DNA from 3 places in the Empedobacter stercoris genome. Region 1 is predicted to be linked to each of the others. Evidence: riboswitches for the same ligand, from Rfam matches in the RefSeq annotation. Region 1 holds a riboswitch; each other region holds the start of a gene.

Region 1 (11,435 bases):
AAAACTTTCAATCTAAATTTTAATGTTTCGTCACCAAGAAAGATATTTTCGTTCAAATAATCGCCTGTTTTTAATTTAGAATGATCTGCATTACGCAAGCTATAAAAAGCCGATAATAAATCTTGTGCGTCGTACGGAATTGTTTCGGTTGTTATTTTCCCGTCGCGTTTATTTTCTACTTTCGCTTTTCTATTGGCATGGTCAAAATAATAGATTTGATGACGTTTGTAACTTCCTTCTACAATGTTGCGAACAAATTTAGTTGGTTTCAGGTTGCTTTTATCAATATAGGATTCGTAATTGTCATCAACTTTAAAGAAAGCACGTACTGCACCAGTAGAATTTCCTTTTCCTACTATGTGATAATGACTTCTTCCGTTTAGTGTAGCTTCTTTGACATCAATTGTTGCAAAACCTGCATTTAATCCAGAGTAATGAACTCTAAATTTTAGGCTTTCGCCAACTTTATAATTGTCTTGTGCAAGTAGTGGCAATGAGAATGAAAGGAGAATAAAAGTAAAAAATAAAATATATTTTTTCATTTTTGATTTTTTCGTTTTGTGGTTAAGTTTCAAATTGTTTGCCAAAAATAATAAAACGCCCTTATAAATTGATATAAAGGCGTTTTAAATTTATTTTGAAGAATCTTGTAGTCTAATTCTTTTCTTTAAGAGTTGAGATATGATCAGCTTCAGCAGGAGTTTCAAAATCTGAAACATTGATAACCGAAACGATTTCTGGAACATATTTTTTAATAGTCATTTCAACACCAGACTTTAATGTCATTTGGTTGACAGAACATGCAATACATGCACCTGTAAGGCGAACTTTTACAATATTATCTTCAACAGATACTAATTCGATATCGCCTCCATCTGAATTTAAGAATGGTCTAATTTCAGTTAAGGCCTTTTCAACTTCTGAATATTTTTCTTCTGGAGTCATGATCTTTCTTTTTTAATTTTTTGCTGAACAACCTGCCATTGTTGTAATACGTACAGCTTCCGTAGGAGGCAATGTATTGTTACGTTCTACTAAACTTTGTACAGTGTTACGTGCAATTGATTTATAAACTTCAGCTACAACTGTATCTTCTTGCATTGCAGCAGGACGTCCTACATCAGCAGCTTCACGAATTGATTGTACAATCGGAATTTCACCTAAGAAAGGAACACCAATTTGCTCTGCTAAATCTTTTGCACCATTTTGTCCAAAGATATAGTATTTATTGTTTGGCAATTCTTTAGGAGTAAAATACGCCATATTTTCTACAATTCCTAATACTGGAACATTGATGGCTTCCATTTGGAACATTCCAACTCCTTTTTTAGCATCAGCTAACGCAATGTTTTGAGGTGTAGAAACCACAACTGCTCCTGTAATTGGAACTTGCTGAACAATAGATAAGTGAATGTCACCTGTTCCTGGAGGTAAATCGATTAATAAGAAATCTAAATCTCCCCAATGTGCATCACGAATCATTTGGTTCAATGCTTTTGCAGCCATTGGTCCTCTCCAAACAATTGCTTGATCGGTATCTGCAAAGAAACCAATTGATAAAATTTTGATTCCGTAAGATTCTACAGGTTTTATTTTTGTTTTTCCGTTTACTTCAACAGAATATGGGCGTGCATCTTGACAATCGAACATAATCGGCATAGAAGGTCCATAGATATCTGCATCTAATAACCCAACTTTGAATCCCATGTTGGCCAAACTAATTGCTAAGTTTGATGAAACAGTAGATTTTCCAACACCTCCTTTTCCAGATGCAACTGCGATAATATTTTTAACTCCTGGTAATTCTGAACCTTTGATTTCGTTCGGATTTTTTTCTTCTACTTCAACAGAAATGTTAAGTTTAAGATTTGCTTCAGGTAAATTTTCTTTAAATGCATTTTTCAAAGCAATTTCCAAACGCTTGCGTTCGTGCATTGCAGGCGAAGGAGAAACAATATCCAAAATAATATCATTTCCCATCACTTGAGCATTACGCATCCAATTGCGAATACCCAATTCTTCTAATACTTGATATATTTGATCTCTTGTGTAAGCCATCTTTTAAATTTATTTAGACAAAATTACAAAGAATCAAAGACTTTTAAGAATCTAAAAACGTGATTTTAATTGTTTTGCTTTATAATTTGATAAATAGTCTTAATTTAATGTATATTTAACTTTTAAATCTGACTATGGAAGAGCATATTATTTATCTGACGAATATACGTAAACAGATTATTGATGAGCTTGAACAACACTCTCTAAAACAATTACTTTATATACCGGTTGGTTACAAGAATAATTTGTTTTGGAATGCGGCTCATGTTTTGGCTACACAACAATTAATTCATTATTATTTAACCGATAATAGAATGTTGGTCGATATTCAGTTTATACAAAAATACAAAAAAGGAACAATAGGAAATATCGAAGTTACAGCAGATGATGTACAAGAGTTGAAAGAAATGCTTGAAAGTACACCGATGCAATTGTTTAAAGACTACCGTTCAGAAAAATTATCCTATTATCGTTCGTATAAAACAAGTTTCGGAATGACGTTAGAGTCTATTGAAGATGCGATTTTATACAATAATATTCACGAAGCAATGCATTTAGGCTATATGATGGCCATGAAAAAGAATATTCCTTTTTAGAGTATAAAAATTAATTTTAACACTATATGAAAATTCTGAAAAAATTCCTTTTATTTATTGTTGGAGTATTGTTTATTCTAACAATTCTAATGTTTGCTTTGGGGAAACACTATCATTTCGAAACATCAACAGTGATTAATGCACCAATAGAAAAGGTGTATGAACAAGCGAGTGCGTCAAAGAAATTTAATGAATGGAATCCTTGGATGAAATTAGATCCAAATCTGAAATTATCATATTCAGGAAATCAAGGTGAAGTGGGTGACGAATATTGTTGGGAAGGAAACGATGATGTAGGAAAAGGATGTCATATTATAACAGCTTTAGAGCCAAATAAAAAAGTGGCCACAAAAATGATGTTCAAAAAACCATTCGAAAGTGATGCAACTTCAGATATTGTTTTGACAAAAGAAGGGAATACAACAAAAGTCACTTGGAGCATGGACTGCGAGTTAGATTATCCGATGAATTTGATGAAACTAATGATGGATGCGCAAATGGAAAAATCATACGGTGATGGTTTAACAAAATTAAAAGAATTAAGCGAAAAATAAATTACATAAAAAAACGCTACTTTTTGAGTAGCGTTTTTTTATTGAATATTTTAATACTCTAAAAATCGTACTTTATTTTCGATTGGTTGACGAACTCCTTCAGGAGTTTCTTCATTATATTTTCCCATATAGAAAACTCCCACACATTTTTCTCCTTCTTCCATCGTAGTAAACTCATCTACATTCGCAATTACATTCGCAGGTGAAGACCAATAAGCACCAATATTTAATGCGCTTGCCATTAACCACATGTTTTGAACAGCCATGGAAGTTGCAGCTAATTCTTCCCATTCAGGATTTTTATCTGTATCAATAAAATTGATCAAAACAATTTTATTCGATTTGTCACATTTTTCAATTAACGCATTAATTTTTCTGTCACTTAACTGATCTGGAGGAGTACCTTGTACATAAACACGTTTCACATATTCGCGAAAACGATCTTTTACCGCACCTTCTAAAACGATAAAACGCCAAGGTTCTGTTTTTTTATGAGATGGTGCCCAGTTGGCAGCCTCAAAAATTTGATTTAATTCTTCGCGCGTAATTTCTTCTTGCGTGTATTGTGGAGGAAATATAGAGCGTCTATTTTTTATGATTGATAATAAATCGTTTGCATTCATTTTGTAACAATTCTTAATTTTATTCTACTGATTAGGCAAATTTACATTTTTTAAATCCAAAAAATTCATAAAACGATGAATAGAACATTAGATCAAGTAAAAGTAAGTCGTGCAACACAAAATAAATTTGATTTTAGATTAGGTGATTATATTAATCAGTCGTTTAAAATCTTTGGTGATAATTGGCTGCAATTTGCATTATTTACTTTGGTTTCGGCTATTATTTCAATACTTTCTGTTGTGACGATTATCGGTCCTTATTTGGTAATGTTTCCGTTGCAAATGGGATACGGACATGTGGTTGATAAGATAGAAAATGGTGAATCATTTGAATTTAATGATTTTTTTAAAGGTTTTGAAAAATGGACACGATTCATTCCGTTCTTTTTATTAATGTTAGGTTTCAGTTTGTTGTTAATGATTCCATTTGTACTTTTAATGGGTGGTTTTGGATTATTAGTTAATGAAAACGAATCGTTTGCACCTCTTTTTAGTTTGTCCATATTTGCGATTTTACCACTTTTTATAATCATAGGAATTCTACTTTCAGTGGTTACTTTTTTCACTCCTTACATTATTTATTACGGGAATTATGGTGTCATAGACAGTATTAAGTTATCGTATAAAATTGGAATGAAAAATTTTTGGTACATATTGTTAACCGTATTATTATACAGTATTTTATCTCAAATAGGCGCTTATATTTGTTTCGTCGGAATTTTGGCAACATTTCCTATTGCTCAAATTATGGCCTATTTATTAGTGAAAGATTTTTTATTAATAGATGATCAAAAAACAGAAATTGATCTACTTGGTACAAATCAAGAATAATATTAATTTTATCGAATGTTAGCAAAGCATTCGATTTTTACGAAAATGAATGAATTGGGAGCTGCAAAAGTTCCCTTTTTTTTTATGATTGATTTTTTAAAAGAAAATGGAGAAATTGTTCCGTTGAATAAATTATCAGAAGAGATTAAATTTGAAATCAACTGTACTCAAAAAAAAACTTTTGAAAAGGCTTTCGAATTTAAAAAATTTCCAATTACCTTCGATGAATATCTGCCAAAATTTAAACATGTGCACGATAATCTTTTGTTTGGAAATTCATATTTGACGAATTTAACGCTTCCTACAAAAATCGAAACAGACTTATCATTAGACGAAATTTATACTTTTTCGGATGCGAAATATAAACTGAAATATAAAAATGATTTTGTTTGCTTTTCACCCGAACGTTTTGTGAAAATAGAACATCAAAAAATTTTTTCAAATCCAATGAAAGGAACAATTGATGCGTCAATTCCACACGCTAAACAATTGATTTTAGATGATGAAAAAGAAGCTGCCGAACATGCTACAATTGTGGATTTAATCCGAAATGATTTGAGTTTGGTTTCCGAAAATGTTGAGGTGACAGATTATCGCTACATAGAAGAATTGAAAACAAATGATAAAACATTGTTACAAGTAAGCTCTGAAATAAAAGGAGACTTGAAGGAAGATTATTACCAGAATTTGGGAACAATTTTCGATCAACTATTGCCCGCAGGCTCTATTTGTGGGGCGCCTAAAAAGAAAACCGTTGAAATTATTTTAGAAGCTGAAAAGTACGAACGTAATTTTTATACAGGAGTTTTTGGTGTTTTCGATGGCGAAAATTTAGATAGTGCAGTGATGATTCGTTTTATAGAAAATAATCAAAACGATTTCATTTTCAAGAGTGGAGGAGGAATCACAGCAAAAAGTAAAGCGAAAGCAGAATATGAAGAATTAATCCAAAAAGTATATGTTCCAATTTATTGAATCCATTTGTTGTGAAAACAAACAATTACGCCATTTAGAATATCATCAAGCGAGATTTGATCGTACTCGAACTGATAATTTTACTGAAATTAATCCGATAGTATTAGAAGAAATTATTCAACTACCTGAAGATTTAACAGATGAAAAATATAAAGTTAGAATAGTGTATGACCGCGAAATTCAATCAGTAGAATTTCTACCGTATCAAATCAAACCAATTGAAACCATTCAACTTTTTGAAATTGAAAATAAAATAAATTATACCTACAAATACTTGGACCGCTGGTTTTTCGATGAGTATGTAAAGGAATCAAAAACAGATGATTTGGTATTAGTTAAATCAAATTATATTACCGATTGTATTTATTCGAATATCGTTTTTTATGATGGATCGCAATGGGTAACGCCTCGTTCTTGTTTATTGAAAGGTACAATGCGAGAGGCTTTGTTGCAAACAGGAGAAATTATGGAGAAAAATATAAAAGTAAGAGATTTAGAAAATTTCACCTCATTCAAACGAATCAACGCGATGATGAATCTCGAAGAAAGTCAAGAATTGGATATTTCTCATTTGATTAAATAACTCTATAAAGTTAATAGAGTTTTGTTTGCAAATTTGTTTTTTAACATTACCTTTGCATAACTTATCAAGAAAGGCGGAGGGATTGGCCCGATGAAACCTTAGCAACCAGATGACTTATAATCTAAGGTGCTAAATCCAACCTATCAAAGGGAAAGATGAGTAAAAGTATTTCACTTTTATCTGTTGGTTTCTTGAAAGTTTTATGAAAAATTGAAAATGAAAAGAAACAAATTTTTACTTGCTTCATTCGCATTTATTTGCGCATCAACTCTTTTTGCACAAGAAGTAGAAAAAGAAGAAACAAATCTTAACGAGGTTATTTTAATCGGAGGTCGTGCTTCTGAAAGAACAGTTGTTAATTCATCGGTTCCAGTCGACATCATTGATGTTGAAAAATTAAAAACGTCTTCGCCTCAGTTGAGTGTAAATGATATCTTAAACGTCGTTATACCATCTTTCAATTCGGTTCGACAGTCTTCTGCAGACGGAACAGAGCACGTTGATCCTGTGACTTTACGTGGAATGGGACCAGATCAAGTATTGGTGTTGGTGAATGGAAAAAGACGTCATACCACATCGTTGGTTAATTATCAAAACACGGTTGGGAATGGTTCTGTTGGAACAGATTTAGGTGCAATTCCAATTTCTGCTATCGACAAGATTGAAGTTTTACGAGATGGTGCAGCTGCGCAATATGGTTCTGATGCAATTGCTGGTGTTGTGAATATAGTGCTGAAATCTAAACCTGGAGGTGATGCGTCGTTGACTTACGGACAAACTTCGCGTAACGATGGTGAAACGTATAATTTTAATGGTAGTTTCGGCACAAAATTAGGTCAGTCTGGTTCGATTGTGCTTTCTGCGGTTGTAAGTGAACGTAAAAAAACGAATCGTTCGAAAGATCATAATTTAGATATTTTTGGAGATAATTTTGCATATGATTTCGCTGATGATCCAGATGCGGCACGAGCTGCGGATGATGCGAAGATAGCCGCTTTAGGATTATCAAGAAAAGATTTTAGATTTCAAATTGGTGATGCGGCAATCAAGAATCAACAATTTTTTGTGAATGCTGAAACAGCAATTAATGATCGATTGGATTTTTATTCTTTCGGAGGTGTTTCGTTGCGACAAGGAGAAGGTTTTGGATTTAGAAGATTACCAAGCGAATTGTCTGATGATGCGTTGAAAATTTATCCAACAGGATTTCAAGCGACATTAAAATCAAATGTGAATGATTATTCAAATTCGACAGGATTACGTTATTCGTACGATGGATGGAAAATCGACTTGAGCAATTCATTTGGGTTAAATTCATTTAAATATGATTTAGAAAATTCAATCAACCAATCATTAGGACTTGATTCACCAACCGATTTTTATGCTGGTAAACATCAATTTTTACAAAATACGGTAAACTTAGATTTCTCAAAACGAATCAATCAAAACATTAGTTTAGCTTTTGGAGGAGAGTACCGTTTTGAACAATATAAAATCGAAGCTGGAGATGAAGCATCTTATTCTGGTTCTGGATCAGAATCTTTTGTAGGATTTTCACCTTTGAATGCAGTAAAAGGAGATCGACATTCTGTTGCCGCTTATGTGGATGGAGAATTAAAATTCGGAAATTTCACTGCTGATTTAGCAGGTCGTTTTGAGAATTATTCAGATTTCGGTAGTACAATTAATGGAAAATTAGCCTTAAGATATGAATATGCAAAAGGATATTCGGTTCGTGGAGCTGTTTCTACAGGATTTAAAGCGCCATCGTTACAACAAAAATATTTCAGTAATTCGTACACAGATTTGTTCTTAAATGATAACGGAGATCAAGTTTTAGTTACAAAAGGAATTATTCGAAATGAATCTGATCTTTCGAGAGAAATTGGATTAGACCAATTAAAAGAAGAGAAATCAATCAATGCAAGTTTAGGGTTAACTTTTCGTCCGACTTCAAAATTGTTCATTACTTTAGATGGATATTTTATCCGAGTTGATGATCGTATTGTCTTGACTTCTGATATCACAGATCCTATTTTAGAAAAGTACAATGTTGCAACAGCACGTATTTTTACGAATGCGATTGACACAGAAACAAAGGGATTGGATTTAGTGATTTCGTATGATACGCGTTTGGGTAGAGGAAAATTAAATACAAGTTTATCTGCAAATATTAACGAGACAAAAATTGTGGGATACCATTTCCCTGAAGCTTTAACAATTCCGACTGAAGAGTTTTTTGGACCAGATCAAGTGAATATTATTGAATCGTTGAGTCCAAAAGCTAAAGCAACTTTAGGATTGAATTATTCGATTTCAGGTTTCAATTTTATGGTGCGTAACACCTATTTCGGTAAAGTGACAAAGGATGGATATCCATGGGGAAGTGTGCAAGAACATACAGGAAAAGTAGTGACAGATGCATCGATTGGATTTGATATCACGAAGAATTTTAACTTTACAATTGGAGCAAATAATCTTTTTGATGTTTTCCCAGACAAGCAAGTATACGAGAATTCTTATTATGGTGTTTTTCCACACGCACCAGTACAAATGGGAATGACAGGAGCGTATTATTTTGCACGTGCAAGTTTTAAATTTTAATCAATAATAATATATTTAAAGTGTCAATTTTAATGTAAATTCAACATTTCAATTGACACTTTTTTTGTGTATGGCACATTCTAAAATTGGTTGGAAAACCGCAGCAGCATTAGTGATTTCGAATATGATTGGAACTGGTGTGTTTACGAGTTTAGGTTATCAAATTTCGGATCTTAAAAATACGACTTCCATATTATTGCTTTGGTCAATTGGAGGGATTTTAGCTTTGATGGGCGCATTTATTTATTCGGAATTAGCTTCAAAATTCAAACAATCTGGAGGAGATTATATTTATTTATCTCGGACATTTCATCCACTTTTTGGTTATTTATCAAGTTGGATTTCTTTGTTCGTTGGTTTCTCGGCTCCAATTTCTTTAGCTGCTTTGGCAATGGGAAAATACCTTAATATTTTTGGATTTGACCTCGGAAAAGAATTTGCCATTGCAATGATTTTAATTGTAGCAATATTTCAATCATTTAGCTTAAATCTAAGTAGTAAGTTTCAAAATATATTTACAATTCTGAAAGTTGTATTCATCATCTTTTTAATTGCGATTGGTTTTTATTATACTCCTGCAGTACAACCAAATGCAATACTTTTTGACTCGAGTTGGAAAGGAGAGTTGTTACTTCCTGCGTTTGCCACATCTTTGGTGTATGTTACTTTTGCTTATACAGGTTGGAATTCGGCTTCTTACATTGTGGAAGAAATTAATCAACCAAAGAAAAATTTACCAAAAGCATTGTTTATAGGCGTTGTTTTTGTGACGATTTCTTACGTTTTATTAAATTATGTTTTTTTAAAACATGCTTCAGCAGCAGCATTGTCGGGGCAAGAAAATGTAGCAAATATCTCGTTTGCAAATCTACTTGGAAATAATGTAAAATGGGTAAGTTGTTTTATCGCGTTACAATTGATCGCAACTATTAGTGGTTATTTGTGGATTGGATCTCGATTGACACAAGCAACAGCACGCGAAAATAAATTGTGGAGTTTTATGGCAAAAGAGAACAAAAATAGAATCCCCGTGCGTGCGATATGGGTGCATACTGCAATTAGTATTTTACTGATTTTTTCAGGAGATTTTGAAGTAATATTCACTTACACATCTTTCGTTTTACAAATCTTAGCAACGTTGGCTGTTTGTACAGCTTTTTTCATTAAACAGGATGAATTAACGATTATAAAAAGTAAATTCTTTTACGTTTTACCCGCTCTTTTTTTAGCATTTAGTTTGTACATCTGTTATTTTGTATTGATGCAAAAACCAAAAGAAAGCTTATTCGGTTTAGGAATTATTGCACTCGGAATAATCTTATTCTATTTTGATAAACGAATCGAAAATAAAGATATTAAATAACAAAAAGCGAGATTAATTCTCGCTTTTTAGTTTCAGTAATTTTATCCATTGTTTTAGATTATATCTTCTAAAAATTCCGAAATAACGTTGATTAAAAGAGTTCACCCAAATCGAATTGTCTTCACAATAAATCACAACTGTTTCGATATAATCTCTTCTTCGGTAATTGTATTTATAAAAAATATTTCGTTCCGAATATTCAAAAAGAAACAAACCTTCTTCGTCCAATGATTGCGTAAAATTATGTTGACGCTGCGCTAATTTTTTGATTAAATTAATATTCTCACTCAACGATTTTGATGTTTTAATTTCTACAAAAAATCTGTCTTTAATTGTCGTTATTATTCGAATTCCAAAAATTACAATCAATGAAATAAAAATAATATTGATTTCACTTGATGCATAAATAAAGAATAAAACAAGTGCAAACATCAGCCCAAAATCTAAATAATTCCAAATTTCGAAAGGCAGAAAATATTTTTCACCAACCTTTTTGAGTTTTGTTTTATGATGAAATGTGGAAAGATTATTTGTATTCATAAGTTATTAGATTTCTCTCAAAAATAAGAAATATTATCGAATTGAAACAATCTTAAATGAATAATAATTAACTCTTTTTATTAAAACAAGAAATTTTAATTATAAAACAAAAACATTCGAATCATTTTTGTAATTTTGCACCTCAAAAATTAAGTAATAAATACAATTCAATAAAATGGCAAACATTACATTTACAATGATTAAGCCTGATGCAGTTGCAAAAGGACACATCGGAGATATTTTAAAAGACATCACTGACGCTGGTTTCAAAATCAAAGCGGCTAAAATGACTCAATTAGCAAAACAAGATGCTGAAGCATTTTACGCTATCCACGCAGAGCGCCCTTTCTTTAAGGATTTAGTTGAGTTCATGACTTCTGGACCAATCGTTGCTGCAGTTTTAGAAAAAGATAACGCTGTTGCTGATTTCCGTACGTTAATCGGTGCTACTAACCCAGCTGAGGCTGCAGAAGGTACTATCCGTGCTAAATACGCTGAATCTATCGATGCTAACGCTGTTCATGGTTCTGATTCTGACGAAAATGCTGCTATCGAAGCTGCTTTCCACTTCGCAGCGAAAGAAATTTTCTAATCGAATAAGATTATAAAACATCATATAAATCCTTCTGAAAATATTCGGAAGGATTTTTTTTGGTTAAAATTTACTTACCTTTAACTTAAATTCTAAAAGATGAAAAAAATATTTTT
Region 2 (11,435 bases), 1.1 Mb from region 1:
ATCATTTAGCTGAATGTTTTTCGAATTCAGATATTTTAAAAATTCATCCGAAGAACCTATAACAGCACAAATTTCAACTAAATCTCCTTTTTGAAATTCAGACAATTTTTTATAGTGAACAAACTCTACATTTCCATATTTATCTGGAATTGGCGAGCCATGTGGATCTAATTTGGGATAATTTAAAATTTCATCCATTTTATCAAAAAAAGAAGGACTTTGAATATGTTCTATTTGCTCTGCAATTTCATGTACTTCTTCCCAACCAAATCCCATTTTTTCGACCAAAAACATTTCCGTTAATCGATGTTTTCGTACAATCAAAGATGCTTTCAAAATTCCTTTATCAGATAACCGAAGTGGTTTATACGATTCATAGATCACCAATTCTTTTTCAGCTAATTTTTTCATCATACTATTTACCGTAGGCATTTTTATCTCTAAATGCTTACTTAACTCTTTTACATTAACTTCTCCTTTTCCATTTCCAGATAAATGAAATAATGCTTTTAAGTAATTTTCTTCGACTAATGAATTCATAAAACAAATATAACTGAAAATATAGAAAATTATTTAAATTTCATTTAATAAATATTTTTATTAGATTTGTCTAACTTTTAAATTAGCCTAATAAATATCGCATGAAAAATACTTTAAGCATCCTCATTTCAACTTTACCATTACTTGCACTCTCCCAAAACATAAATAATGATAGTTTAATAGTAAAAGATTCTACCGAAAAATTAAATGAAGTGGTAGTTACAGGCACTATGAAAGCTATAAAAAAATCTGATAGCCCCGTGCCTATTGAAATTTACACTACAAATTTTTTAAAAAAAAATCCAACCTCATCACTTTTTGATGCTGTACAATTAATCAATGGAGTTCAACCTCAACTCAATTGTAATGTATGCAATACTGGAGATATCCATATAAATGGAATGGAAGGCCCTTACACCATGATTTTAATAGACGGAATGCCTATTGTTTCTTCTCTATCTACAGTTTATGGATTGAGTGGAATTCCGAATTCTTTGGTTGAACGAATAGAAGTCGTAAAAGGGCCAGCATCTTCCCTTTATGGAACAGAAGCTATGGGAGGAATAATTAATGTGATTACAAAATCTCCGAAATCTGCTCCGAAATTATCTATAGATGCTTTTACAACTTCATGGTTAGAAACCAATCTTGATGGTGGATACAAATATAATTTAGGAGAAAAGGTAAATAGTTTATTTGGTTTTAATTACTTTAAATATGGAAATAAAAAAGATAAAAATAACGACGGATTTACGGATGTAACTCTACAAGATCGTGTCACTTTATTCAATAAATTTGATTTTGAACGTCAAGAAAATAGAACAGCATCAGTTGCTTTACGCTATTTATACGAAGATCGTTGGGGAGGTGAAACGAGCTGGAAACGTAAATTACATAGAGGAGGTGATGAAGTTTATGGCGAAAGTATTATGACAAATCGTTTTGAAGCGATCGGAATGTATCAATTACCTCTAAAAGAGAAAATAATAACTCAATTTTCGTATAATTTTCATCAACAGAATTCATTTTATGGTTCAGAATCTTATCAAGGAAAACAACAAGTTATTTTTGCTCAAGCTTATTGGAATAAAATAATTGGACAACATAGTTTACTTTTAGGATCTTCATTTAAATATACGTATTACGATGATAACACAAGAGGTACTGGAGAATATGATGAACATAATAATCTAATCAAGAACAATCCAATGAATACTCCTATTCCTGGTGTTTTTCTACAAGACGAATGGACTTTGAATGCTGAAAATAAACTATTACTTGGTTATCGATTTGATTACGATAAAACACATAAAGGAATACATTCTCCAAGAATTGCATACAAACTTTCACCTTCATCTTATCATACTTTTAGAGCTAGTTTTGGTACGGGATTTCGTGTTGTAAATGTTTTCACAGAAGATCATCGTGCATTAACTGGCGCTAGACAAGTAGTTTTTGAAAATGAATTAAAACCTGAAAAATCATATAATGGTAATATTAATTATGTATTCAAATTACCTACTTCTTTTGCAGCATTAAACTTTGATTTCACGACATTCTATTCTTATTTCACAAATAAAATTATTGCGAACACAGACACAGATGAAACAAAGATTATCTACGACAATTTAAACGGACACGCAATTTCTCAAGGGGTATCTTTGAACATAGATGCAACATTTGATTTTCCGCTAAAAATAACGCTTGGCGCAACCTATATGGATGTGTACAAAAACGAAAATGGAAAAAAAGAAGTACAATATCATGCTCCAAAATGGTCTGGAAATTTCTTAGCAAGTTATGCATTCAAAAAAAATTTAAGTGTTGATTTAACCGCCAATTATAATGACAAAATGAAATTACCTCGTGTGGAAAATGATTATCGTCCAGAATATTCAAAACCAACTTTTATAGCAAATATTCAATTTACCAAATCATTTAAAAACAATATTGAAATCTATGGTGGCGTAAAAAATCTTTTTAATGTCTTACCAAAAGGTGATGTCATTGCTCGTTGGTGGGATCCTTTTGGAGAACCGGGAAATGGCGTAACACCTCCACAAGGTAGGAATGATGTTATTTTTGAACCAAATGATTACAGTTATACAGCAATGCAGGGTACTCGTGGTTTTTTCGGAATTCGTTATAACTTAAAATAATGAAAAAATTACACATCATTTTTCTACTGTTATCAATTTATAGTCAAGCACAAATTTCATTCGATAAATTAAATTCTAATTTCCATGAAAAACCGAAACCTATATTGCTCTTTTTTTCAACAAAGTGGTGCAGCTATTGCTTAATTCAAAAAAAAACAAATTGAAAAAGATAAGAGTTTATTCCACTTTTTAAATAACGAAGTTTATTATTTAGAAGTAGATGCAGAGTCGCATGATACTATTTATTTTTTAGAAAAAGTTTATCAACCTAAAGAAAAACTACATGCTTTTGTTGAGGAATTTATTTCAACAAACGAACAGATTAATTATCCGTATTGGGTTTTAATCTCAAAAGATCTTAGAATAGAAATGACCTATTCTGGACTTATTAAAAACAAATCATTTAAAATCCTATTGGAAAAGTATTTTAAAGGCCCTAATTTTGTAACGTCCTGAAAAAATGATACAGGATTAGACCAATAAAATTTTATTTTAAACAGTACATATATTCGTATTTGTACTGTTTTTCTTTTTGTACGATTTTGGTATTAAATCTTGTTGCTGGTGCATTTGCATCGGTGTTAAATAATAGTTTGACAAATGCGGTCTTAACTCATTATAAATCTCTACGGTTTGTTTGACCAAAATCTTTCTTGTATTCAAATCTACATTAAATTTATCAATATCATATTCCTGTTTTAAAATTCCATTGATTCTTTCGGCTATGGCATTCTCATAAGGATCTGATTCTTGTGTCATACTACAACGGATTTTATGCTTTTTCAATAGCTTTTGATAATCATCGGAACAATATTGTAAACCTCTGTCCGAGTGATGAATAAGACTCTTCGGGTTTTCTTTTTTCAATGCCATTTTTAAAGCATTTAAACAAGATGCTGTAGCCAAAGAATCCGACACATCAAAGCCTACGATTTTCTTAGAATAAGCATCGGTTATCAAGCTTAAATAGGCTGGGTTTTCTCTGTTTCCCAAGTAGGTGATATCCGACACCCATACATTATTTGGTTTTCTGCATTGATAATCTTTAATTAAATTTTTATGTTTCTTAAAACGATGATACGAATTGGTAGTTTTGTGATAACTTCTTTTGGGAATGATTAACAAATGGTTAGCCCTTAAGAAGTCAAAGAATTTGTCTCTGCCAATTCTTAAATTTTCAAGTTTCTCTTTCAAAAGAAAATACAGTTTCTTTCCACCCATTTTTGGATGAATCATTCGCAGCTCTGCTACCCAATCCACAACCTGCTGTGCATTTTGTTGCCGCTTTGCTCTTCGTTTCAAATGACGATAATAAACCTGTCGGTCAACCCCGAACAATTCACAGGAGAAACTTATGGTTTCTTTTTGTTCCATTCGGAAAGAGTCGATAGTTCGGGTGGTGAGTTTTTTCGTATATCAATTTGATATTCCTCTTCGGCAAGGTTAATCATCATATCGAAAATAATGGCTTTTTTATCAGCCACATAAGCTTGTTTCTCAAGGAAAGCCTTCTGCTTTTGCAAAAGCTTTACTTGGGCTTCAAGCTCCATGATCTTTTGTTCTGGTGACTTTGGCATATTCGAGGGTGTTTGGTTCTCCCAATCAAAGGTACCAAATTTTCTGAGCCAACTCATAACTGTACTTCGGGCTTGGATGCCATACTTACGGCAAGCGCCCACAGTAGATAATTCCCCAGACTCAATTTCTTTTACAACATTCAACTTAAAAGACATACTGTAATCGCGCTGAGTACGTTTGACATAATTGCTTCTTTCTTCCATAATAACGATTTCTTTTTTGTATCGCTATTTCAGGACGGGACATTTTTAGATTTAAAAAAAGCCTCAAGATAATTTAAGGCTTTTTATCCTAAATATTACTCAAAAGCAATTATTGAAAGATTTGTATTTTCTATAATTTCTTTTTGTTTAAGCTTCTCAATATCAATTACACCAACTATATGGTTGTAATTTTTACTCTGATAACGTTCTTCTATTTCCTCAAAAAAACTTGAAACATCATCTGTTTGGTTTTCAAATCCAATGTAAACACGTTTTTTCCCATTTTGATTAAAAATACCCTCGTGTTGATTTTCATATTTTCGAATCGAATATTTATAGTCATATTTCAACGCAGAAATATCACTCAAAACCGCTGAAGATGTAGGGAAACGCCCAGCTCCTTTTCCATATAAAAACTGCTCATCGGAAAGCGAACTTCCGATCAATACACCATTGTATTCATTATTTACTAAAGCAATCGTTTTATTAAGCTCAACAAAAGTTGGTAAAACTGTAGACGTAATTTCTCCTGTTTGATGATTTATTTTTGAATTCGCAATTAGCTTAATTGTGTAATTTTTTTCGTTCGCATATTTAAAATCTTCAACTTTCAAAGCAGTAATCCCTTTACGAATAATAGCTTCTACTTCAATTTTTTTACCAAAAGCATGTAATGTAATAATCGACAATTTACTCGCTGCATCAAAACCTTCCACATCTGCCGTTGGATCAGCTTCAGCAAAACCACTTTCTTGTGCTGCTTTCAAAGCATCTTGATACGATTCATTTTCATTCGCCATTTTAGTCAAGATGTAATTTGTTGTTCCATTCACGATTCCAGAAACATAATTCAATAAATCATTATCGAAATATTCTTCTAAATTTCGAATAATTGGTACAGAACCACAAACAGAGGCTTCATAAAGGAAAGAAACATTGTTTTGTTCTTGTAATTCTAATAATTCTTTGTGATGGTCAGCAATCAATTTTTTATTGGCACTTACGACATGTTTCCCATTAACAAAAGCTTTTTTGATGATATCATAAGCTGCATCTGCATCAGAAATCAATTCTACCACAACATTTATTTCATCATCATTTAAAATATCTTCTGCATTTGTTGAAAATAATTCAGCTGGTGCATTTCGTGTTTTTGAATCATCTTTAATTACAATTTTTTTAATCGCTGCATTTAATTGTGGTTTCTCTTCTAAAACCTTATAAATCCCCTCTCCTACTACGCCAAATCCGAATAATCCGATATTTATTTTTTTCATTTATTTATTTCTTTACTATTGATTTTATCAGAAAATGTGAAGAAAAAAGGAAATTTTAAAATAATAACAATTGAATCAGTTGTATTAAGAATAATACTGAATGATGGTTATCGTAGTTATTTATCTTCCCTTAACAGGATGGAATTAGCACCTTGATTGTAATCAGGTTGCTAAAGTTTCTTAGGGCCATTTCCCTCCACTTTTCTTGATAAAATATAAAATTTTACTTGAGCTATTTCTGAGGGCAAATTTAGTACAAACTATTTCAATTTTCCAAATATTAAAACATACATTTGTTTATAATTTTCTAATTAAAGTTCTAATATGATTTAATTTCAGAATTATTTTCTAAAATTTTTATTATTTAATGATTTGATTCTATAAAAATGATTAAAAAGTAAAAACAAATCTTCTAATTAATTCTGGAAAATTCAAAAAACCTAATAATATTCTAATTTAAAACACCTTAAATAAGTATTAAAGATATTTTTTACATCAATTAACGTATTGTAAGAATATTTTTCTATGTTAATGATTTTACAACCAAAAATAATCAGGTTAAGTTTATGGAATGATTAACTTATTTTGACATGTCTTCTTCAAATAATAATTATAATGATTATCATTTTTTTATTTTAAAAGGAATGGATAATTTTGCAGATAACCTTATAAAGAATAGATGGAGGGATTAGGCCCGTAGATATCTTGGCAACCCAAAGGAAAGTTGGGTGCTACATCCTACTCAAAAAAGAGAAAGATAAGGACTTACCTCGCAATTCTTCCCATAAGGTTTTAATAAAATAGTAAAATGAAATTAAACGATATACTAAAAGAACGTATTGTTATTTTAGATGGTGCTATGGGAACAATGATCCAAAAGCACAATTTGCAAGAGGAAGATTACAGAGGAGAAAGATTCAGAAATTTCCATACATCTTTAAAAGGAAATAACGATTTATTGGTGTTAACACAACCACAAATTATCAAAGATATTCATAGAGAGTATTTAGCTGCTGGCGCAGATTTAATTGAAACAAATACATTTAATGCGAATATCATTTCGATGATTGATTATGATATGGTTGATTTAGTTGATGAATTAAATTCGGAAGCCGTTCGTTTAGCGAAAGAAGCTTGTGCGGAATATTCTACTCCAGACAAACCTCGATTTGTTGTTGGTTCTTTAGGTCCTACAAATAAAACAGCATCGATTTCACCTCAAGTGAATGACCCAAGTTACCGTGACATCGATTTTGACACTTTAGCTAATGTTTATTTTCGACAAGCTAAAACAATGTTAGAAGCAGGTGTTGATGTATTGTTAGTTGAAACTATTTTTGATACCCTAAATGCTAAAGCAGCATTTTATGGAATTCAAGATGCGATCGAAAAAACTGGAATCAACGTTCCATTAATGGCTTCAGGTACGATAACAGATAAATCTGGACGCACACTTTCTGGACAAACAACTGAGGCATTCCTTATTTCTTTAGAACATATTGATTTACTTTCAGTTGGTTTAAATTGTGCGTTAGGTGCTACAGATTTAATTCCATACTTAGAAGTTTTAGCAGAAAAAGCTCCTTTTTATGTAAGTGCATATCCAAATGCAGGTTTACCTAATGCTTTTGGTGGATATGACGAAACAGCAGAAATGATGCGTGAACATATTCGTCCATTTTTAGACAAGAAATTGGTCAATATTATTGGTGGTTGTTGCGGAACAACACCAGATCATATCAAATTAATGGCAGATTTAGCAAAAGAATACGAACCTCGAAAAATCAATGTTGCATGTCAAGCGTAAAAATTCAACTTTCTGGATTAGAACCATTAATTGTACGCGAAAATTCAAACTTTGTAAACGTTGGAGAACGCACAAATGTAACTGGTTCAAAAAAATTCTTACGATTAATCAAAGAAGAAAAATTTGAAGAAGCACTTCAAGTTGCGCGTGATCAAGTAGATGGTGGCGCACAAATTATCGACATCAACATGGACGAAGGTATGCTTGATGGTATAGCTTCAATGGTAAAATATTTACGATTAATTGCTTCCGAGCCTGATATTTCAAAAGTTCCCATCATGATTGATTCTTCTAAATGGGAAATCATCGAAGCTGGATTAAAAAATGTACAAGGAAAAGCAATTGTCAACTCTATTTCTTTAAAAGAAGGAGAAGAATTATTCATCGAGCACGCCAAAAAAATCAAACGTTACGGTGCTGCAACTGTTGTAATGGCATTTGATGAAAAAGGTCAAGCTGATAATTACCAACGTCGTATTGAAATCGTAAAACGCTCGTATGATATATTGGTCAATCAAGTAAAATTCAATCCAAAAGACATCATTTTTGATGTTAATATTTTCCCTGTTGCAACAGGAATGGAAGAACATCGCCGAAATGCAATCGACTTTTTTGAAGCGACAAAATGGATCAAAGAAAATCTTCCTTATGCGTTAGTTTCGGGTGGAGTTTCCAATGTTTCGTTCTCGTTTCGTGGTAACAATGCAGTTCGAGAAGCAATGCACTCAGCCTTTTTATACCACGCAATTCAGCACGGAATGGATATGGGAATCGTTAATCCTGAAATGATTGAGATTTATGATGATATTCCAAAAGACTTATTAGAACATGTTGAAGATGTTTTATTGGATAGACGTGATGATGCCACAGAACGATTGATTGATTTTGCTGAACATTTAAAAGGTGTTACAAAAGAAAAAAAGAAAGATGATTCTTGGCGTGAATTACCTTTAGAAAAGCGAATAGAAATAGCTTTGGTAAAAGGGATTACTGAATTTATTGATGAAGATACGGCTGAAGCATTAGATCAAATTAAGTCACCACTTCAAGTTATTGAAGGTCCATTGATGGATGGAATGAATGTCGTAGGAGATTTATTTGGAAGTGGTAAAATGTTCTTACCACAGGTTGTAAAATCGGCTCGTGTGATGAAAAAAGCTGTAGCCTATTTAACACCTTATTTAGAAGAAGAAAAACTAAGAAATAAAACTGACAAAGAACCATCTAAAATATTGATGGCAACCGTTAAAGGTGATGTACATGATATCGGAAAAAACATTGTTTCTGTTGTATTAAGCTGTAATGGTTTTGAAATTATTGATTTAGGTGTTATGGTCTCTTCTGAAAGAATTTTAGAAGAAGCTCAAAAAAATAAAGTCGATGTAATTGGACTTTCGGGATTGATTACGCCTTCTTTAGACGAAATGGTACATGTTGCTAAAGAAATGAAACGCTTAAATCTCGATATTCCATTAATGATTGGAGGTGCGACTACATCAAAAGCCCACACCGCTGTTAAAATTGCTCCGCAATATGACAAAGCTATTCACGTATTAGACGCTTCGCGTTCGGTTACCGTTTGTCAAAAATTAATTGGTTCACAACAAGCAGAATTATTTACAGAAACGGAAACAGATTATACTAAAATCAGAGAAGGTTTCTTAAATCGCGCTGTTGCAAAAGAATACCTAACAATTGAAGAAGCTCGTAAAAATAAATTGCAATTAGATTTTGAAGAAAATAAACCATTCAAACCAAATCAATTGGGTGTATTTACGCATCAAGCAAATGTAACTGAGTTAAAAGAATTTATCGACTGGACTCCTTTTTTCAAAACATGGGATTTACATGGAAAATTCCCTGCGATTTTAGATGATGAACTTGTCGGTGAAAATGCCAAAGAATTATACATTGATGCATTGTCAATGTTAAACAGAATCGAAGCCGAAAATTTAGCAAAACCGAAAGCTGTTTACGGTTTATTTAAAGCGAATACGATAAACGATGACACGATAGAATTGTTTGATGAAAACGATCTTAAAATAGAAGAATTCTACACACTTCGTCAGCAAGCGAAAAAATCGAAAGATCAACCAAATATGTCAATTGCTGATTTCATAGCACCGAAAGATTCAACTATACAAGATTATATTGGCGCTTTTGCTGTAACTGCTGGTCAAGAAATTGAAGAAGTTGCTAAAGCGTACGAAAAGAACTTGGACGATTACAATTCGATTATGGTCAAAGCAATTGCTGATCGTTTAGCTGAAGCTTATGCAGAATATTTACACAAATATGTTCGAACAGAAGTTTGGGGATACGCATCTGACGAAAATTTATCAAACAATGAATTAATTGCTGAAAAATACAAAGGAATTCGTCCTGCTCCTGGTTATCCTGCTTGCCCTGATCATTTGGAGAAAGAAACAATTTTTAACATATTAGATGTTGAGAAAAATGCTGGGATCGAATTAACAAGTTCGTTAGCCATGTACCCTGTTTCATCAGTTTCGGGATATTATTTTGGGAATCCGAAAGCTAAATATTTTGGTGTCGGAAAAATTAAAATGGATCAAGTAGAAGATTTTGCTCAACGTAAAAATATAAATTTAAAAAAAGCGGAACGTTGGTTAGGACCAAATTTGGCTGATTAGAAATTAGTCAGATTCTTCGACAAGCTCAGCATGACAACAAATCACGAGTTTCGAACTTCTGACTTCAAAAAAAATGCGTTAGGGATTGTAGTGAAAATCCTTTGCTGACCAGCAAAGATTGTAACGAAAAGCCCGCCCGAAGGGAACGCCCTAAAAAAAGAAAATATACAATTGGAATTCGAGCTTCGAACTTCGTTAAACGATAAAATAAAGAATGAAAGTTACTGAACATATAGAACGTGCGAATGGAAAACCGTTGTTTTCTGTTGAAATTTTACCTCCTTTGAAAGGTCAAGATGTAAATGCAACGTTTAAAACTTTGGATCCTTTAGTGGAATTGAATCCTGCTTTTATCGATGTGACTTATCATCGACAAGAGTATATTTACAAACAAAAAGAGAAGGGTTTGTTGAAGCGGTATCAAGTGCGAAAACGACCTGGTACAGTAGCGATTTGTGCTGCTATCCAAAATCACTATAAAGTTGACGCAATTCCGCATTTGATTTGTGGTGGTTTCACAAAAGAAGATACAGAAGATGCTTTGATTGATTTGAATTTCTTGGGCATTGATAATGTATTGGTTTTACGAGGAGATCCGATTAAATCTGAAAAATCATTTGTGCCAGAAGTTGGTGGACATGCGTATGCTTCAGAATTAATTGAACAAATTACTGCTTTGAATACTGGAAATTATTTGGATGATGATTTGCAAGAATCGCATCCGATGGATTTTTGTTTGGGTGTAGCTGGTTATCCTGAAAAACATTTCGAATCGCCAAACCTTGCAATAGATTTGCATTATTTGAAAAAGAAAGTTGAATTGGGAGCTGATTACATTGTGACACAAATGTTTTTTGACAATCAGAAATACTTTGATTTTGTCCAAAAATGTCGAGGAATGGACATTAACGTTCCGATTATTCCTGGAATAAAACCGTTAACAACTTTTAATCAATTGACTAAAATTCCACAAAATTTCTACATCGATTTACCCGAATCTTTGTCGATGGAAGTGTTGAAAGCAAAAGATAAAGAAGCGATTAAAGAAATTGGCTTGGAGTGGTGCGTTCAGCAATGTAAAGAGTTAATGGAATTTGGTGTTCCTGGATTGCATTTTTATACGATGAGTAACTCGATTAATACAAAAAAGGTTGCTGAAGCGATTTTTTAAAACTATAAATAAAAAGAGAAAGCAATTAAAGTTTTCTCTTTTTTAT
Region 3 (11,435 bases), 1.5 Mb from region 1:
TTTAAAAAATCAAATATTCCCATCGCAATTAATTTTCTTGATACAACAAAACTACATAGAGCGTTACAATCTGATTTACGTGAAACCGTAAGTTTATAAAAAATTCGTTTTAATTCTTCTACAATCATTTTAATTGATTCAATTTTTAATTGTTCTTATAGTCGTAATCATTACCTTTATTCCAAAGTAGATGCTATGTGTTTTCATGTAAAAGTTACCAAAACAAAAGAACAGATTGAAAAGAAATCGAGGTTGAAATTCAAACCCGAGGTTACATTTACGCCAAATCCTCATTTCAAAGGTTTTGATCATCCAAAGTTGCCTGTTATCACCAATCAACAAGATTTTATTCATTTGTTGGAATGGGGTTTAATTCCGCATTGGGCTGGAAATGATTTTAATTCGAATAACACCTTAAACGCACGTATTGAAACTATAGATGAAAAACCATCTTTTCGAGATGCTTACACCAATCGTTGTGTGATATTGGTTGATGGTTTTTATGAATGGCGACACGAAGGCAAAGACAAAATCAAATATGATATCGGAATCAACAATAATTTGATGTGTTTAGCAGGATTGTATTCAGATAACACGTTTACGATTGTTACGACTGAAGCTGTCGGCATTATGGATTATATCCACAATACAAAACATCGAATGCCTGTTGTATTTAATGATGGTGAAAACTTAATGAATTGGCTTAATTGTAAACCTATTGTACCATTTACAGATTTCAGCTACCAGCGTGAAGATGGTCAAGTGAGTTTATTTGGATAATTCGGATTTTATATGTCGAAATAAGATTTTTCGGACATCCTTATTATCTTGTTTTTGTTCAATAAATGATTTCATTTCGTCTAGATTATCAAGTAAATGATCGCAATAGCCAAAACCTTTGTAAACTCCTTTTTCAATTAATACAATACCTTTTTCATTTTCAGTTCTTCCAACCAATTCAAATAAAAAGTCCTTTTTAGGTAAATGCACTGTTTTCAAAAATTGACGAACTCTTTTGTTGTAAAGTTTCACATCTTCCTTATTTACACAAGCTCCATTACATTCTTCTAAACTATATTGAAAACAACTTGATTTGGTTTTATATAAACCATTTACTTTTTGACAAAGCTTATATTTATCTGTAATGTAAAATAAATAATCTTTTGCTTCATTTTGTGATGTAAATGAAATGATTTCGTTCCCAGAGTTATCAATTTTCTTCACAATTAATGCATGATAACCATCCGAATTTATTTCTTTATATAATGCGTAAAAGAACTTAATCTTGCGTTGAGCTCGATTAAATATTGGCAGATTTTGTTTGATTAATTCAGATTCTCTCAACAAAGCAATCAATTCATTTCCTGTATTTTCAAATTGTATAGAATGCGTAAAATGCTGAAGTTTAATTTCCTTTTTATCAAGTGATTTGAAATGCTGAATCAATCGTTTTCTAATGTCAATACTTTTTCCAATGTAGATAATATCTTGCTTGTCGTTGTATAAATAATACACGCCACAAATATTTTTTGGAACTTGGTCAACCAACATTTTCAATCTATCATTCAGTACCATGGCACAAATTTACTGAATCAATTTCTAATTATTATTTTTTAACACTTTTCCGCGACACCTTGTAGCGCTTTATTTGCTCAACTTTGTAACATGATGTATGCTTTAGTTGACTGCAATAATTTTTATGCTTCGTGCGAACGAGTATTCAATCCGACGCTGAATGGAAAGCCAGTTGTGGTACTTTCTAACAATGATGGTTGTGTGATTGCACGCAGTAATGAAGCAAAAGATTTAGGAATTCCAATGGGTGCTCCTGCTTTTGAATACGAGAATAATTTTAGATTAAATAAAATCAATGTTTTCTCTTCAAATTATGCTTTGTATGCGGATATGAGTAATCGTGTGATGACTATTCTGAAATCCTATTGCCCTGATATTGAAATTTATTCGATTGATGAATCTTTTCTTCTTTTCAAAGGCTTTGATAACTATGATTTGGTGAAATGTGCACAAGAAATTAAACAAAAAATATATACCATTACCAAAATTCCAGTTTGTATTGGTATTGCTCCTACAAAGGCTTTAGCTAAAGTAGCAAATCGAATTGCGAAGAAATTTCCGAAACATCATAACGGCGTTTATATGATTGATTCGAAAGAGAAAATAAACAAAGCTTTAAAATGGTTAAAATGTGAGGATATTTGGGGAATTGGACGACGTTTAGCTAAACGTTTATCTTATATCGGATGTCGTAATGCATATGATTTCACCTTGCTTGAAGATGAATACATCAAACGAAATTTCTCCATCGTCGAATTGCGTTTGAAAAAAGAATTATTAGGCGAAAGCGTTTTAAAATTAGATGAAGTTCAACGCAAAAAATCAATTGCCACAACTCGAAGTTTTGAGAAAACAATCAATGATTATGAAAATCTGAAAGAGCGTGTTTCTACTTTTGCTGTTTCTTGTGCCGAAAAGCTTAGAAAAGAACAATCAAAATGCAACATTATTACTGTTTTTGTGATGACCAATCGTTTTGATGAAAAGCAATCATTTGTTTCAAACTCATTAAGTACAACCTTAGATTTTGATTCGAATTCGAGTATCGTTTTGTCAAAAACAGCTTTATTTTTATTGGATAAATTGGTTCCTGCAGAAGGCAAAGTTCCTGATTATAAAAAAGCTGGCGTTATCGTTTCCGCTATTACGCCCGATAATCAAGCACAGATGAATTTATTTCATACAGAATCTCCAAAACATAAAGCGTTGATGAGTGTGATGGATCAATTAAATGCAAATTATGGCGATCATATGCTTAAATTAGCTTCTCAAGATATACATAGAAAATGGAAAATGAAGCAAGAACGATTGTCACCTTGCTACACAACAAGATTTACAGATATTTTAAATGTTTATTAAATGGTACATTTTATTCAAGTTCCGAAATTCTCAGAAGAGTTAATCAATATCCCTATCAAAACAGATGGTGAAAAACGATTTGTTCAATTTTTTGGTGATGTTTCAGCAGGTTTCCCCTCTCCTGCTGCTGATTTTGTACAAAATAATATTAGTTTAGATGAAATTTTACTGAATCATCCCGAAGCAACTTATCTTAATCGTGTGGGTGGCGAAAGTATGTATCCTGAATATCTGAAAGGTGATTTACTTATCATTCGATCTGATATCGAACCCAGACATCATGATGATATTGTGGTATCGGTCAACAATTCCGAATACACGTTCAAACGTTATGATGACATCAACAAACAATTGATTTCTCTAAATCCGAAATACAAAAATTGTATTCAATTACAAGATGAAGATGTTGTCATTATTTTGGGTGTGGTTACCGATTTGGTGAGGCATAAGAGGAATTAAAAAAAACTATAAACTATTTTGATAATTTATATATAATCAATAATTTTATATCATAATTCAATCATCAAGAGTACATAAGGTACACCAACCGAGTTTAACAAACCACGGTGGTAAAGCGATGAGGGCTGTTCAGTCAAAATATTGTTACTCCCTTTATTCTTAATGATTGATACTGTTTAATAAATTAAAGTATCAAAACAATGGAAAATTTAACTGAAAAATTTGAAAAAAACTTGATTTCACTTTCAGATCAAGAAGTAATTAACTCCTTCAATAAAGAGGTGGGTAATACTGGATGGGTTGCTGCACGAGCTCACTTTCTAAAAGCACTAACTAATCAATTCGAATCAAGAGAAATTGACTATTCAATCATTAAAAATGAAAATACAATTTCTTTCGCGAAAAAGGTTTTACTAAAGGAAAAAAAATTACACTATTAAAAAACATGAGCCGATTAGCATAAATAATCGGCTCATTTTATAAATTTATAACAATTCGTAAAGCTTTACCTCTCCTCCATTTTTTTCTTCGTAACTATTCGCCCAAGTAAAATAATCATATTCAATTTCTGACCAACTATTAGCTTCATATTCGAACCCATAGTTTAGGTTTACTTGATTCAATTCAATCGAAACTTGCAACCGATCTTTGTCTTCAAAATCAATTGATTTATCAAACAGCGTATTGTTATTTAGTTTTTTTAGTACAAGTTCAACCAAATTATTTGGATTATACTTTTTAATAACATCATCTAACATTATTTCGCCGACAATTACAAGGTCTAACGCTTCATTGTAACGATACAAAACCCAGTAATTTTTTAATGATTGAACTTGATCGATTTCAAAATCAGAACAGGTACAAAACGTGACATCAGAATAAACTTGACACATCAATTTAAGTTTTGATAAATATACTTTTTTATTTCAAAAGCTTCTATCCTATTCTATCTCTTTGTTATACATTTATTATCCAAACGACTTATTTTGACGTTGTGAATATTTATGTTTGTTATTATCATTACAAATAGGCTTAATAGGAAGTAATTATCTTTTGTTATGATTTTATTAGCAGTAAAACGATTAGTATATTTACAACTTTAGTACAGAATAACAATATGGCGAAGAAAGTACAAACCAAAAGTACAGAAGAAATCCTGTGGGATGCAGCAAATAAATTACGTGGTTCGATAGAACCTTCAGAATATAAACACGTGGTATTGAGTTTAATCTTCTTGAAATTTGCAAGTGATAAATTCATCAAACGCAGAGAAGAATTGATTGCAGAAGGTAAAGAAGCCTTCTTAGAAATACCAGAATTTTATCAGGCAGAAAATGTATTCTATTTGCCTGAAGAATCGCGATGGGATTACATTATTGAAAACGCCAAACAAGAAGATATTACGCTTAAAGTAGATACGGCACTTAAAACCATAGAGCGTACCAACAAATCATTGGAAGGTGCATTACCTGATAATTATTTCTCTCGATTGGGATTAGATCAATCTAAGTTTTCGGCTTTGTTGGATACCATCAACAACATCGATACGCTTCGTGATGAAGCTCAAGATATTGTGGGACGTGTGTACGAATATTTCTTGAGCAAATTTGCCATTGCCGAAGGAAAGGGAAAAGGAGAATTCTATACCCCAAAGTCGATTGTAAACTTGATTGCCGAAATGATTGAACCCTACAAAGGAAAAATCTATGACCCTTCTTGTGGTTCGGGTGGTATGTTTGTACAATCGTTGAAGTTTATTGAGAAACATCAAGGAAACAAAAAAGATATTTCCATCTACGGACAAGAATTAACGAATACAACGTTTAAACTGGCAAAAATGAACTTAGCCATTCGTGGGATTTCTGCCAATTTAGGAAACAAAGCAGCCGATACGTTTGGTGACGATCAGCACAAAGAATTGAAAGCCGATTACATCATGGCAAATCCGCCCTTCAATTTAAAAGATTGGCGCGCTGAAAACGAATTAACAGACGATCCGCGTTGGACGGGTTACGAAGTTCCTCCAAAATCCAATGCCAACTATGCGTGGATTTTGAATATGATTTCGAAATTGTCGCAAAACGGTGTCGCTGGTTTTATCTTAGCCAATGGCGCCCTTTCGGGTGGTGGTGAAGAATACAAAATCCGTAAACAAATTATTGAAAACGACTTGGTTGAAGCGATTGTGATTTTACCAAGAGCGATGTTTTACTCTACAGATATTTCGGTAACACTTTGGATTTTGAACCGTAATAAAACAGAACGCACCGTAGAAGTAAACGATGGGGTGAAAAACTATCGTAACCGTGAAGGTGAAGTCTTGTTTATGGATTTACGCCAAAAAGGAGAACCGTTTGAAAAGAAATTCATTCAGTTTTCGGAACAAGATATTGAGCAAATAGCCGCAACGTATCATAACTGGCAACAAAAAGAGGTTGAAACCACTTACGCGAATGAACCTGAATATTGTTACAGTGCTTCTTTAGAAGAAATTCGTAAAAAAGATTATTCGTTAGTACCAAGTAAATACATTGCGTTTGTCAACCGTGACGAAAACATCGATTACGATTCCCAAATGCAGTCGTTGCAAACCGAATTGAAAGACTTGTTTCAGCAAGAAGAAGTCTTGAAACAAGAAGTAGCAAACGTATTTAAATCGTTGGGCTATGAGTTATAAAAAGTTGGGTGATTATATTCAACAAGTAAATAATCGTAACAGAGATTTACAAGTTGATACATTGCTTGGTGTAAGTATTACAAAAAAACTGATTCCATCCATTGCAAATACGGTTGGAACGGATATGTCTACATATAAAATTATTGAAAAAGGACAATTCGCATACGGAACCATTACATCAAGAAATGGAGATAAAATATCTATTGCTTTAGCTGATGAATATGAAAAGGCTTTAGTTTCTCAAATCTATATTGTTTTTGAAGTAGTTAATACAAACGAATTACTACCTGAATATCTGATGATGTGGTTTTCTCGACCAGAGTTTGACCGATATGCTCGTTATCATTCGCATGGAAGCACAAGAGAATCTTTTGATTGGGAAGATTTATGTGAAGTAGAATTACCTATTCCATCCATCGAAAAACAACGCGAAATTGTAGCCCAATACCAAGCGGTAGCAAACAAAATAAAAGTCAACGAACAAATCTGCGAAAAGTTAGAAGCAACGGCTCAAACGTTATACAAGCATTGGTTTGTGGATTTTGAATTCCCTAATGAAGAAGGGAAACCTTATAAATCTTCGGGAGGGAAAATGGTTTTTAATGAGGAATTGGAAAAAGAAATTCCGGAGGGATGGGAGGTTGTAAAAGTAAAAGACTTTTGTGATGAAATGAAAAACGGAGCTACTCCTAGTAGAGATAACTTAGATTATTGGAATTCAAGAGATATTCCTTGGTTAAAAACAGGTGAAATATCAAACAATGTAGTATTAGATTCAGAAGAATACATTTCAAAGGAAGGGTTTAAAAATAGTTCTACTAAAATAATTCCGTCTGATTCAGTTTTAATGGCAATGTATGGTGCAACAGCTGGTCAGTTAGCGTATTTAAAAAAGGAAGTAACAACTAATCAAGCCTGTTGTGCTATGATAAGTAAAGATAAGAATAAAATGTCTTTTTTATATTATGCTTTATTAAATCAGCAAAATCATATTGTTACACTTGCTAATGGTGGAGCACAAGCAAATTTAAGTAAACAAATTATTGAAGAATTAGACTTGATATTACCACAAGATATGGATAAAATTCCACTAGAAAAATTTTCATATCTAATTGAAGAAAAAGCTATAAAAACACAAGAAAACCAAAAACTCACTCAGCTTCAATCGTTGTTGTTAAGTAGGTTGGCGAGGTTGGAGGGGTAAAGGAAAACTAAACTACTAATAACTAAAGGAAACGCTATAAATTATGGAAAGTAAAACTGAAGAGGAAATAAACTATTCATTTATAAAAAACCAACCATTAGGTGAAGATCTTTTTGAAAACAAATCTCAGGAAAAAATTGCAAAAGTAATTAGTGATAAAATTATAAATGATCCTAATTTCAAAATCATAGGTATTGATGGTGAATGGGGAGCTGGAAAAAGTAATTTAGTTAGATTAATAGAAAAAAAATTAGATAGTTCTCATAAGTTCTTTGTTTATGATGTTTGGGGACATCAAGAAGATGAACAAAGAAAGGCTATTCTTGTTGAATTAACTGAGTTTATAAAAAATGAAACGGACTTATTAAAAAAAGACAATCAAACATCATGGGATAATAAATTAAAAGGTCTTTTAGCTAAATCAAAAGAAACAACAACAATAAATCAACCTTATTTAAGTGTTGGTTTCATATTTAGTTTACTATCAATTGTATACATTCCAACAGTAAATGTATTTAAAGATTCAATTAAAAATTTCTTTGAAATTGAGTCTTGGTTTTGGAAATTAGTGCTAGTAGCTTTCCCTATATTTATTGTAATTGGTATTTATTTGTGGAATGTAATAAAATATTGTTGTGGTAAAAAGGGATTTTTGAAGTCTTTTAAATTAGCTGCAGAAGAAACATTCCAAGTTTATACTAACAAACAGAAAGAAGAAACAAAAATAGAAACTGTCTCTGAAGAACAGCCATCAGTAAGAGATTTTCAAAATTGGATGGAAGATATAGATAATGATTTAAATAAACCTATCGTTATCGTTTTTGACAATTTTGATCGATTGCCTAAAAAACATATACTAAGTATTTGGTCATCGATACATATTTTTTTCGCTGAGAAAAACTATTCAAATATTAAAGTCATTATACCTTTTGATAGAGAACACGTGCAAAATGCTTTTAAAGAATTAAATGGAGATGATAAAAAATTCGGAGATGACTATATAAATAAAACATTTGATATCGTATTTAGAATTACTTTACCAATTATGTCTGACTGGAAAAAGTTTTTTGAAGAACAATGGAAAAAAGCATTTAAAAATTATGATGAGGAAGAATATAGGTTGGTAGTTCAGGTTTATGAATTTTTAAATAGAAGAATTACTCCTAGAGAGATAATTTCATTAATAAATGAAATTTTAACAATAAAACTTTTAGACAATAATTTTAAAGAAAGGTATATAGCAATATTCGTACTTAAAAAAGATGAAATTTTAAAAGATCCGCTTAAAGCTGTAACTGACTTTAAAGATATTTTGAAAGGTTTAACATCTATTTATGCTAACGATCCTAATTATGCAAAACAATTAACAGCAATAATATATCATATCAATGTTGAAGATGCTTTAGAATTAATTTATAGACAAGAATTAAAAGATTCTCTCATAAAGAATGATAGCGAACGATTTAATTCTATTTGTGAATCAGATTTTATTGATTCCATTTTTATTTCGGCTATATCTGAAATAGAAGTTTTTGAAAATCCAATTATAACTTTGGTTTCACTTAGAGACGATTCAAAGGTGTCATCACAACATATAAAACAAGTTTGGGAGATATTTTACAATAAGGTAATTCAATCAGAAGCTCCGGTCAATACATTGAAAATTTCTGAATGGCAAATTGCATTGATTAAGAACAGTGCCAATAATAGATATCTGTCTAATTTGTTAGAAGGCTATTTTAAGTTAATTGATGACTCTAATATTGAGCATTATATTGACCTAATTGATGAATTAATAATAGATTTTGGAGAAGAAAAAATCTCAGGTCTCTTATTTAATAGAAATATATCAGATAAAAATTACATAAAATCAATTGAATATTGTGGTTCTTCATTCAAAAAATACAAATTATCTACTGATTATAAATTACTTGATCAATATCTTTCTAATTTAACTATTGATGATATTTTAAAATTTAGAAATATTAAATTTTTACCGAAAAATTATGAATTTAAAAAATTACACGAATTATTAAAAGCAAGTTTAAATAAATTTATAGATCAAAATAATATAGGATCAGCAAATGATACATTAATAAAGCTAAAGGAAAGTTCAAATCTATACGGAGATTTTAAAAATATCCTAGATGATAGTAAAATTTATAATTTATACGCTAACAACCCATCATCACAACTACCTATTATAGATGATTTAATAGCAATGAGAATAGCTAAAGGTAATAGCTTTAATGCCTCTTATGCATATTATTTTACAGATATGCTTAATATAGAGGATGAAAAAAGAGCTGATGCGGTTGCAAATACTATTTTGAATTATATCAATTATGGGGATTTACTTCTGTCTTCTAATCATTTTAAAACTTATCCACTTTTTAAACAAATTATTTTATTAATGTTTAAAAAGTCTGATTTGCGCAAGTCGGCTAATATTATTTCTTTAATCGAAAAGTATTCAGAAATCAAACATAACCTAGAAATTAAAGATTATTCTTTAATTAAAGAATTGAATAAATGGGAATTAGATAAAGATAAATTAGATGTCAATAAATTAAATGATGAGTTTATCAATGACTGCCTTCATAATATTTCATTGAGAATTTCGAAAGATTTCTTAGAAGTTTTTAATAATGAATTTAAAATATTAGATAAAGAAGGATATGAAACTGTTTTTAATGATGGTAGTGATATTCATTTTAAATACTTCAGTAATATAGAATTAGAAAATCATACTCAAGAATCACTAACTGTATTTGAAAATAAACTAATTGAAAAATTAATATCTACAAATGACATTAATAAACAGTGGTGGAATATTTTAGATATATATGAATCTAATAATTACAATATATCTATAGTTAATACTTTTAAGAATATTTTAGATAAAATTTTAACATCTAAAATTGATTTAAAAGTTGAATATGCTAATATATTATTACCATACTTTATTAAATATAATCTTTTGGATAAACACAGTGATATTTTTAGACTTCTTATTAAAAATGACTTCTTATCAAATTCAAAATTTCTTCAATTATTGATTTCAAATTCTGACTATATTAAAACTCTTTATTCAAAAGCTATTAAATCCGATAAGGATAATTTTAGAAATTTATTGAATGAGAAACGAGAAGATAATACAGAATTTGAAACTTTAGCAAAAGTATTAGATATCAGAAAAAGTAAAAGTAAATCTGAATAAGATTAAGATGAAATACACCGAATCACAATTAGAGCAAGCTTTTATTAACCTTCTTGAAACAGAAGGTTATCACTATATTAACGGAAAAGAATTAACAAGAATATCCAACCAAGAAGTGCTGTTGAAAGATGATTTACGTCTTTTTCTTTTCAAAAGCTATCCTGATTTAGAAGAAGTAGAAGCTGAAACGCTAATTAATGAATTAGCTTATCAGTCCACTTCTACCTTATACGAATCAAATAAATCAATATGTAAACTCTTAGCTGATGGTTTAATTTTTAAACGAAATAATCCCAGCAAAAAAGACTTGCATATTCGCTATATTGATATCAATATTGTCGAGAACAATACATTCAAAATCATCAACCAATTGGAGATACAAGGATCAGAATTACGTATTCCTGATTTGATTTTATATATCAATGGTATTCCAATTGTTGTTTTTGAATTTAAGACAGCTATCGAAGAAGAAATAACTATTCACGATGCCTACAAACAATTAACGACTCGTTATCGTCGTGATATTCCTGAATTAATGAAATACAATGTATTTTGTGTAATCAGCGATGGCGTAAATAATAAATCAGGTACAATCTTCTCGCCTTACGAATTTTTCTATGGTTGGAATAAAATAACAGGAGACGAAAAGAAAGCGTTATCAGGGATTGAAACGACAACTTCTATAGTACACGGTATGCTAAACCAAAAGCGTTTGGTAGATATTATCCATCATTTTGTTTTGTTTCCTGATACATCCAAACATGAGTTAAAAGTTTTGTGCCGTTATCCGCAATATTATGCAGCCAATAAATTGTATCAGAACATTAAAGCTCATCGTAAACCAGAAGGTGACGGAAAAGGTGGAACTTATTTTGGAGCAACAGGCTGTGGGAAAAGTTATACGATGTTATACCTTTCTCGCTTGTTAATGCGTTCTACTG

The links. Region 1 has a riboswitch for S-adenosylmethionine ahead of NZD85_RS08030 (TonB-dependent receptor plug domain-containing protein). Riboswitches for the same ligand answer to the same signal wherever they lie in the genome.
Region 2: another riboswitch for S-adenosylmethionine. It lies ahead of NZD85_RS02675 (homoserine dehydrogenase); the one in region 1 lies ahead of NZD85_RS08030 (TonB-dependent receptor plug domain-containing protein).
Region 3: another riboswitch for S-adenosylmethionine. It lies ahead of NZD85_RS01105 (hypothetical protein); the one in region 1 lies ahead of NZD85_RS08030 (TonB-dependent receptor plug domain-containing protein).

What each region holds. Positions count from the first base shown of each region.
Region 1 covers NZ_CP104209.1:1,690,441-1,701,875, reverse strand. The annotation lists gene NZD85_RS08075 (DUF3108 domain-containing protein) at 1-542, opposite strand, end outside; gene NZD85_RS08070 (NifU family protein) at 655-945, opposite strand; gene NZD85_RS08065 (Mrp/NBP35 family ATP-binding protein) at 958-2,058, opposite strand; gene NZD85_RS08060 (DinB family protein) at 2,193-2,654, shown strand; gene NZD85_RS08055 (SRPBCC family protein) at 2,681-3,208, shown strand; gene NZD85_RS08050 (nitroreductase family protein) at 3,259-3,831, opposite strand; gene NZD85_RS08045 (hypothetical protein) at 3,907-4,662, shown strand; gene NZD85_RS08040 (aminodeoxychorismate synthase component I) at 4,678-5,637, shown strand; gene NZD85_RS08035 (aminotransferase class IV) at 5,621-6,220, shown strand; SAM riboswitch class I at 6,279-6,382, shown strand; gene NZD85_RS08030 (TonB-dependent receptor plug domain-containing protein) at 6,437-8,824, shown strand; gene NZD85_RS08025 (APC family permease) at 8,895-10,187, shown strand; gene NZD85_RS08020 (hypothetical protein) at 10,200-10,727, opposite strand; gene NZD85_RS08015 (nucleoside-diphosphate kinase) at 10,903-11,319, shown strand; gene NZD85_RS08010 (copper resistance protein NlpE) at 11,419-11,435, shown strand, end outside.
Region 2 covers NZ_CP104209.1:574,003-585,437, forward strand. The annotation lists gene NZD85_RS02655 (metal-dependent transcriptional regulator) at 1-540, opposite strand, end outside; gene NZD85_RS02660 (TonB-dependent receptor plug domain-containing protein) at 642-2,699, shown strand; gene NZD85_RS02665 (IS3 family transposase) at 3,192-4,073, opposite strand; gene NZD85_RS02670 (helix-turn-helix domain-containing protein) at 4,052-4,480, opposite strand; gene NZD85_RS02675 (homoserine dehydrogenase) at 4,576-5,757, opposite strand; SAM riboswitch class I at 5,875-5,972, opposite strand; SAM riboswitch class I at 6,421-6,521, shown strand; gene NZD85_RS02680 (homocysteine S-methyltransferase family protein) at 6,566-7,564, shown strand; gene metH (methionine synthase) at 7,552-10,218, shown strand; gene metF (methylenetetrahydrofolate reductase [NAD(P)H]) at 10,433-11,389, shown strand; gene NZD85_RS02695 (hypothetical protein) at 11,432-11,435, opposite strand, start outside.
Region 3 covers NZ_CP104209.1:225,204-236,638, reverse strand. The annotation lists gene NZD85_RS01130 (hypothetical protein) at 1-128, opposite strand, end outside; gene NZD85_RS01125 (SOS response-associated peptidase) at 196-780, shown strand; gene NZD85_RS01120 (GIY-YIG nuclease family protein) at 769-1,575, opposite strand; gene NZD85_RS01115 (Y-family DNA polymerase) at 1,666-2,934, shown strand; gene NZD85_RS01110 (LexA family protein) at 2,935-3,393, shown strand; SAM-I-IV-variant riboswitch at 3,450-3,544, shown strand; gene NZD85_RS01105 (hypothetical protein) at 3,594-3,833, shown strand; gene NZD85_RS01100 (hypothetical protein) at 3,879-4,286, opposite strand; gene NZD85_RS01095 (type I restriction-modification system subunit M) at 4,511-6,070, shown strand; gene NZD85_RS01090 (restriction endonuclease subunit S) at 6,060-7,274, shown strand; gene NZD85_RS01085 (KAP family NTPase) at 7,318-10,494, shown strand; gene NZD85_RS01080 (type I restriction endonuclease subunit R) at 10,502-11,435, shown strand, end outside.